DNA from 3 places in the Fictibacillus sp. WQ 8-8 genome. Region 2 is predicted to be linked to each of the others. Evidence: riboswitches for the same ligand, from Rfam matches in the RefSeq annotation. Region 2 holds a riboswitch; each other region holds the start of a gene.
The links. A riboswitch is a leader RNA that binds a small molecule or an ion and turns the genes downstream of it on or off. The one in region 2 is predicted to bind S-adenosylmethionine.

Region 1 (2,271 bases), on a different contig from region 2:
GCAATAAAAAAGGAACAGTATTTTGAATTAATGAACAGTTGATGTAATCGAATATCCAGCTGTTCATCTATAGATTTCGGAATGGTTATCACTCCTTTTTTATTAATCTTTATATATTTGGCTCCCTTTACTTCGTTTATGGTATTGGCCTGAATGATGATTGAGTCGTCTTTTTTACATACAGTGAGGATGTCATTTTCTGTTATATTAAATTCCTCTCTCCAAACGGCAGGCAGCAAGATGACACGATTTTTACCAGGCATATAGTATTTATCTGTCTCAACTATCAACTGTCAGACTCCCTTAATTAGTAGTTTTTAATAAATATTACCATGCCTAACATTTTTTCAAACTGATAAAAACGTTTCAATTTTACTTAGAAGATTTAGGTTAAAAGCTTTTAATTGCTTAATTTCTGTGCGTAAACCGACTATTTACCTGCGAATATGGTAAATGGAACCAGTGTTTTCTGAAAACCTCTTTAAATACAGGACTAAAATCATCAGGTGAAAATGTAATAAAGGTAGGTGCTGATTGAGAAAAACAAAAAAAGAAAAAAGTATCTCATCGTTTATCAGAAGAGTTAGCCCTTTTACTAAAGTACGTCCCGAGTTTTAACTTTCGAGTACCTTACCAATACAGCCGCCAATGTAATAAAGGTTAATTGAAATTTTAAAAAAGCAATATTTTTTGAAATACCTATTGAAACATTCAGAATATTATTGTAGAGTATAAATTACAATTTGATACGTGATTTGTTTTCTTATCAAGAGAGGTAGAGGGAATGGCCCGATGATACCTCAGCAACCTTCAGCCGCGGATGGCTGAAAAGGTGCTAAATCCATCAAGTTCGTTAATGAACTTGAAAGATAAGAAGAACGACAATTGATATTTCTCAAAAGTCTTCTTCTTAGAAGGCTTTTTTTATTTTATTTATTAGGAGGATCTCCATGTATAAAACGGAAACAAAGCTTGCTCAGATCGGCAACCGAAGTGAAGACCGGACAGGATCAGTTAATCCGCCCGTTTATTTTTCAACCGCTTATCGCCATACCGGGATAGGAGAATCAAGCGGGTATGATTACATACGCACCGGCAATCCGACACGCCAGCTGCTTGAACAGGCGATCGCGGACCTGGAGGGAGCGGACCAAGGCTTTGCTTGCAGTTCGGGAATGGCCGCGATCGCCACCATCCTCTCCCTTTTTCAATCAGGGGATGAATGGATCGTATCCAGCGATTTATACGGCGGTACTTATCGGTTATTGGAAGAAGGCTATAAAAAATGGGGGCTGTCCTGTAAATACGCAGACACGGCGAATCCTCTTGAAATTAAACAGGCGATTACTGCGAATACCAAAGCGATTTTTCTGGAGACCCCGACAAATCCTTTAATGGAAACTTGTGATATCCAGGCGATTGCTTCTATTGGAAAGGAACATGATCTCCTCGTGATTGTAGACAATACATTCTACACGCCTTTGCTTCAAAAGCCGATTGAACTTGGGGCAGATATCGTCATCCATAGTGCAACAAAATATCTTGGGGGACACAACGATGTACTCGCAGGACTCGTTGCTGCAAAAGGAGAGAAATTATGTGAAGAATTGTCCTATCATCATAATGCTACGGGTGCCGTTTTAAGCCCTTTTGACGCCTGGCTGTTGATGAGAGGCATGAAAACCTTGGCATTAAGGATGAAAAAGCATGAAGAAAACGCAAAGGCGGTCGTCGGTTTTCTCCAAGAACATGAAGCTGTTACGGATGTGCTTTACCCAGGAAAAGGTGGAATGATTTCCTTCCGGCTTCGTAACGAAGAATGGATTCCCTGCTTTCTAAAAGGAATTTCACTGATCACATTTGCGGAAAGCTTGGGCGGTGTCGAAAGCTTCGTCACCTATCCGGCCACTCAGACCCATGCCGATATTCCGGATGACATTCGCATCAAGCGAGGGGTGTGCAACCGGCTCCTTCGGCTGTCTGTTGGAATTGAAGATGAAAATGACCTTATAGATGACTTATCGCAAGCACTTCAAATTGTTCAGAAGGAGGCAATCCCCCATGAGTGACTATTCCTGTTATAATTTTCAAACCAAATTGCTGCATCATAAGCATAAGACCGATCCGACAACTGGTGCGGTCAGTGTACCGATGCACCTTTCTTCAACGTTTCATCAGGAGGATCTCGACAGTTTCGGAAAATATGACTACAGCCGGTCAGCCAACCCGACAAGAGAAGCGTTGGAGGAGCAGATCGCTCTCTTGGAGGGA
Region 2 (2,271 bases):
TGTTTCCTTGATGCTTTGTTTTCGTTCTACAGTCGTTCTCGTTAATACCCCAGTCTGATTGCTCATTTTTTCATCTCCTTTATATCGTTATCGGACGGTTGCTGCTCGCTCGCTTTCCTCCACTTTTTCAAATTCACTCAATACCCGCTGTCGTATTTCCTGGAAAGCAAGATCTGTTTTTCTCCGTGGATGAGGCAGTTCAATCGGTATGACCTCCCTGACTGTGCCTGGCCGGGGATTCATGATCACTACAGTGCTGGCGAGATAAATGGCCTCATCGATGTCGTGAGTCACAAATATCATCGTCGTCCGATTCTTCTGCCAGATATTGAGCAGTACCTTTTGCATATGTGACCGGGTAAAGGCATCCAACGCTCCAAATGGTTCATCTAAGAGAAGAATCTTAGGATTTCTAAGCAGGGCTCTTGCGATGGATACCCGCTGTGCCATTCCTCCCGACAGCTCTTTTGGATAGGCATTTTCAAAGTCCTCCAACCGTACCAGCTTAATCAGCTCGCGAACTTTTTCTTGTGTAGCACTTTCTTTCACAGGCAAGTTGGCCGCGATATTTTTTTCCACGGTCAGCCAGGGAAACAGCCTGGGTTCTTGAAAAATAAACCCTTTATCAATGCTCGGCCCGGATACTTTTTGGTTATCCAGCAATACAGAGCCCTCATGCCTTGTATCCAATCCAGCAATTATTTTTAATAATGTGCTTTTTCCGCAGCCGCTCGGGCCGATCACTGTAATAAATTCTCCTTGATTCACATCGAGATCTATTTGCTCAAGTGCTTTTGTCACGCCTTTTCCTGTTTCAAAACTCCGATTGAGTTTACTAATTTGCAGTAAAGTCATATCATATCTCCCTTCTTCCCTGCGTTTTTGCAAAAAGAAAACAACCGGAACCCTCCTTTTTAAGGAAAGCCTCCGGTTGTCCGGTCGACGAAACGTTTTGAACATTTGCAGCGAATAAAATTCCCCCTTTCAAACGGAAACAGTTTATGAAAAAAAGAAAACCAAAAGGCCATGTCTGCTAATGTTGAGACACGGCCTTTGGTTTACCAATCAGCTGCACGATATTTTTTTACTCAATAAAAAACTTCCTCTTACATCTCATGGACGTGTAAGAAGAAGTTAAATAGCGTTCTACTTCTCTTATCGTCCAAGCTGATGCTTGTTGGATTTGGCACAGTTCTCTCGTTAAAGAGTCCGCTGCCGAGGTTTCGCAGGGCCAATTCCCTCCACCTCTCAGAATAAGAAAAAATTTATGGAGTTTTTAATTCATATAATCCTCATCGGATTAATAGTTATTAAAACAGGTATGCAATGGAAAGTCAATAACTTTTTTGAAAAATCTAAATTTTATTTACGTGAATGCTTACTACATAAATCCAGCCGTCCTTCCTCATACTATCTTTTGGGAGGTTGTTTTGTTATGTTACTTTCATTGTTAACCGGTATGCTGCTGGCCGTACAGCCTGTCTATACGCCTGAGAGTATATCATTGATTCAGCAAGGCCAAACCATCGCAATTATTGATCGAAAAGACTTTATGGTCCCGCTGCCAGGTACGCCTATCATAGACGGTGAAAAATTCGAGTCGTTTGCTGCAAAATTGGAAGGTCAGGTTTACCGTCCGCCCCTTAATGCAAGAATTAATGATTTAGGAGGAATTACTCCTGGAGAAAATGGTTCCATGCTCTACAAAAAAGCGTTTAAAGAGCAATTCTATGCCAGCTTTTTCAGCAAGGGGCCTCATAAACTTGAAGTCCCTCTATTAACCGTCCACCCCAGGGTTGACAGTGAGCTGCTTGGAAATATCAGGACCAATCACCTTGCTCAGTATGTCACTTATTTTAACCGTTCTCATTCATCCAGGACCCATAATATTTCACTTGCCGCAAAAGCGATTGATAATCAAGTCGTGTTTCCTGGAGAGACCTTTTCCTTTAACGGGGTCGTAGGCAGACGGACTACGGACAAAGGGTACATGCGTGCACCTGTTATTGTTCGTGGAGAGCTTTCAGAGGGAGTTGGCGGAGGAATCTGCCAGGTCTCCTCTACTCTTTTTAATGCCGTGGACCGGGCTGGACTTCATATTGTGCAGCGTTTTTCACACAGCCGAAGTGTACCTTATGTTCCAAAAGGCAGGGATGCAACCGTAAGCTGGTACGGGCCTGATTTCCGTTTTCAGAACCGTTATAACCAGCCGATCCTGATCCGGGCCAAAACCTATGGAGGGAGCATGATGGTGATGATTTCATCTTCTGA
Region 3 (2,271 bases), on a different contig from region 2:
GCTGATCCGCCAATAGGGTTTATTTTTTTGTTGGATTTTTACGATCATCCGCCCTCTATTCTTTCCTTCTGTTGTCGCACGAAGGACGTCAGGTAGAGCTCATCGAGGGTGATCTCTTTTTCCATCGTCTCGCTGGCCACACTTTTTCTCTTACTGGAGCAGGGCAGAAGACCGATATGGTATTGCTGACTGCAGCAGAAAATAAAAAATGCAAAGTTTCGAACATCGGCCCGGGGGAGCGTGCCAAAAACTTTGCCCCTTCCTTATCGTGAAAAAAAGGGTTGACTTCAACATTAAAGTTCAGTATTATTCAAAATAACTTAATATTCAGATGTATCTTATCCAGAGAGGTGGAGGGACTGACCCGATGAAACCCGGCAACCAGCAGAAATGCATGGTGCTAATTTCAGCAGAACACGCAAATGTTCTGAAAGATGAGAGCCGACGGTGAAAACTGCGACCTCTTCTTTTAGAAGAGGTCTTTTTGATTGTTCAGCTTCAGTGCCCAATGCTGAAAATGAACTTAAGTTTTCAGCTAAGGTCCTCGATAGATGAAAAGTAAGATCTTCTTTTCATCCTTAGTCATCTTCGTTCTTCTCCCTCAACACAAAAAACGTGTTGCTTGAGAAGAACTCCAGCGCTTGTCGGACCTTAGCAGGGCACTTCAGCTTTTCTTGTTGGCTAACATTTTACTCAGATCCTTGCCTCTGTTTAAACCACTACATTTTAGAAGGAGAGATTGAACATGAGTGAAGAAAGAGAATATGGTTTTGAGACGGTTTCATTGCACGAGGGACAGAAAGTAGATCCGACAACAGGCGCGAGAGCGGTTCCTATTTACCAGACAACGTCTTATCAATTCAACAGTACGGAGCACGCAGCCAACCTTTTTGGTTTAAAAGAGTTTGGGAACATTTACAGCCGAATCATGAATCCGACACAGGATGCGTTTGAACAGACGATTGCAAAGCTAGAAGGCGGTGTTGGAGCGCTGGCGGTGGCATCCGGCCAGGCGGCGATTACGTATTCCATTTTAAACATAGCGGGAGCAGGTGACGAAATTGTAGCGTCTGGCTCTCTATATGGCGGAACGTATAACTTGTTTGCGAATACACTTCCGAAGCTCGGAATCAATTTTAAATTTGCAGAAGTGGATAACCTTCAATCCTTCCGTGATGCCATTACTGAAAAGACAAAAGCGGTTTACATCGAGACGATCGGGAATCCGAAAATTGACGTGGCAGATATCTCAGCCATTGCAGAAATTGCTCATGAAGCAGGGGTTCCGCTTATCGTAGACAATACGTTTGCAACACCATATCTTTGCCGTCCGATCGAGCATGGAGCAGACATTGTCGTTCATTCCGCTACAAAATTCATTGGCGGACACGGCACATCGATTGGAGGATTAATCATAGATTCCGGTAAGTTTGATTGGACGAACGGCAAATTCCCAGGACTTACGGAGCCGGATGAAAGCTATAATGGCGTCGTTTATACGGAAGCAGTCGGACCGCTGGCTTATATTATCAAGGCGCGTGTCCAATTGCTCAGAGACCTCGGTTCTTGCGTATCACCGTTTAACTCCTTCCTCTTTATTCAAGGGCTTGAAACGCTGGCACTGCGTGTAGAACGGCATAGTGAAAATGCCCTGAAGGTGGCGAAATACTTAAAAGAACATCCTGCTGTGGACTGGGTGAACTATCCTGGATTAGAAGATAACAAGTATAATGAGCTGGCGCAGAAATATTTGCCTAAAGGTGCTGGTGCCATCCTCACTTTCGGTGTAAAAGGCGGGGTAGAAGAAGGAAGAAAGCTCATTGAAAGTGTGAAGTTATTCTCTCACTTGGCGAATGTCGGTGATTCTAAATCATTAATCATCCATCCGGCAAGCACTACGCATCAGCAGCTGACAGAGGAAGAGCAGCTTAGAGCAGGAGTATCGCCTGAGATGGTAAGGCTGTCGGTGGGCATTGAAACGATTGATGATATTATCTATGATCTCGAGCAGGCACTAGCGGTCATCAGTCCGGTTCCAAGCGGCCAGTAATTGTTATGTTCAATAAACTCCCTTTCTACTATACTTAAGACAAATATGAAATTTTCAGGTGAATGAATCGAAATTGGAAGGGATGTTTGGTATGGCTGTAAGAAAGCTTGAGCATGTAGGAATTATGGTTGAAAACTTGGAAGAATCCATTTCCTTTTACCGTGACATCATAGGTTTGGATGTGATCAAACGAATGAAACACTCCAAGCCGGGGATCGAAC

Region 1: linked by a shared signal. The riboswitch ahead of M1K46_RS11950 (methionine biosynthesis PLP-dependent protein) and the one ahead of M1K46_RS18920 (ABC transporter ATP-binding protein) in region 2 are both predicted to bind S-adenosylmethionine.
Region 3: linked by a shared signal. The riboswitch ahead of M1K46_RS20445 (homocysteine synthase) and the one ahead of M1K46_RS18920 (ABC transporter ATP-binding protein) in region 2 are both predicted to bind S-adenosylmethionine.

Annotation. Positions count from the first base shown of each region.
Region 1 covers NZ_JAMXKG010000005.1:3,709-5,979, reverse strand. The annotation lists gene M1K46_RS11955 (hypothetical protein) at 1-290, opposite strand, end outside; SAM riboswitch class I at 761-876, shown strand; gene M1K46_RS11950 (methionine biosynthesis PLP-dependent protein) at 951-2,069, shown strand; gene metC (cystathionine beta-lyase) at 2,062-2,271, shown strand, end outside.
Region 2 covers NZ_JAMXKG010000009.1:99,298-101,568, forward strand. The annotation lists gene M1K46_RS18915 (ABC transporter permease) at 1-66, opposite strand, end outside; gene M1K46_RS18920 (ABC transporter ATP-binding protein) at 88-855, opposite strand; SAM riboswitch class I at 1,153-1,260, opposite strand; gene M1K46_RS18925 (VanW family protein) at 1,436-2,271, shown strand, end outside.
Region 3 covers NZ_JAMXKG010000013.1:14,154-16,424, forward strand. The annotation lists SAM riboswitch class I at 336-441, shown strand; gene M1K46_RS20445 (homocysteine synthase) at 746-2,050, shown strand; gene M1K46_RS20450 (VOC family protein) at 2,142-2,271, shown strand, end outside.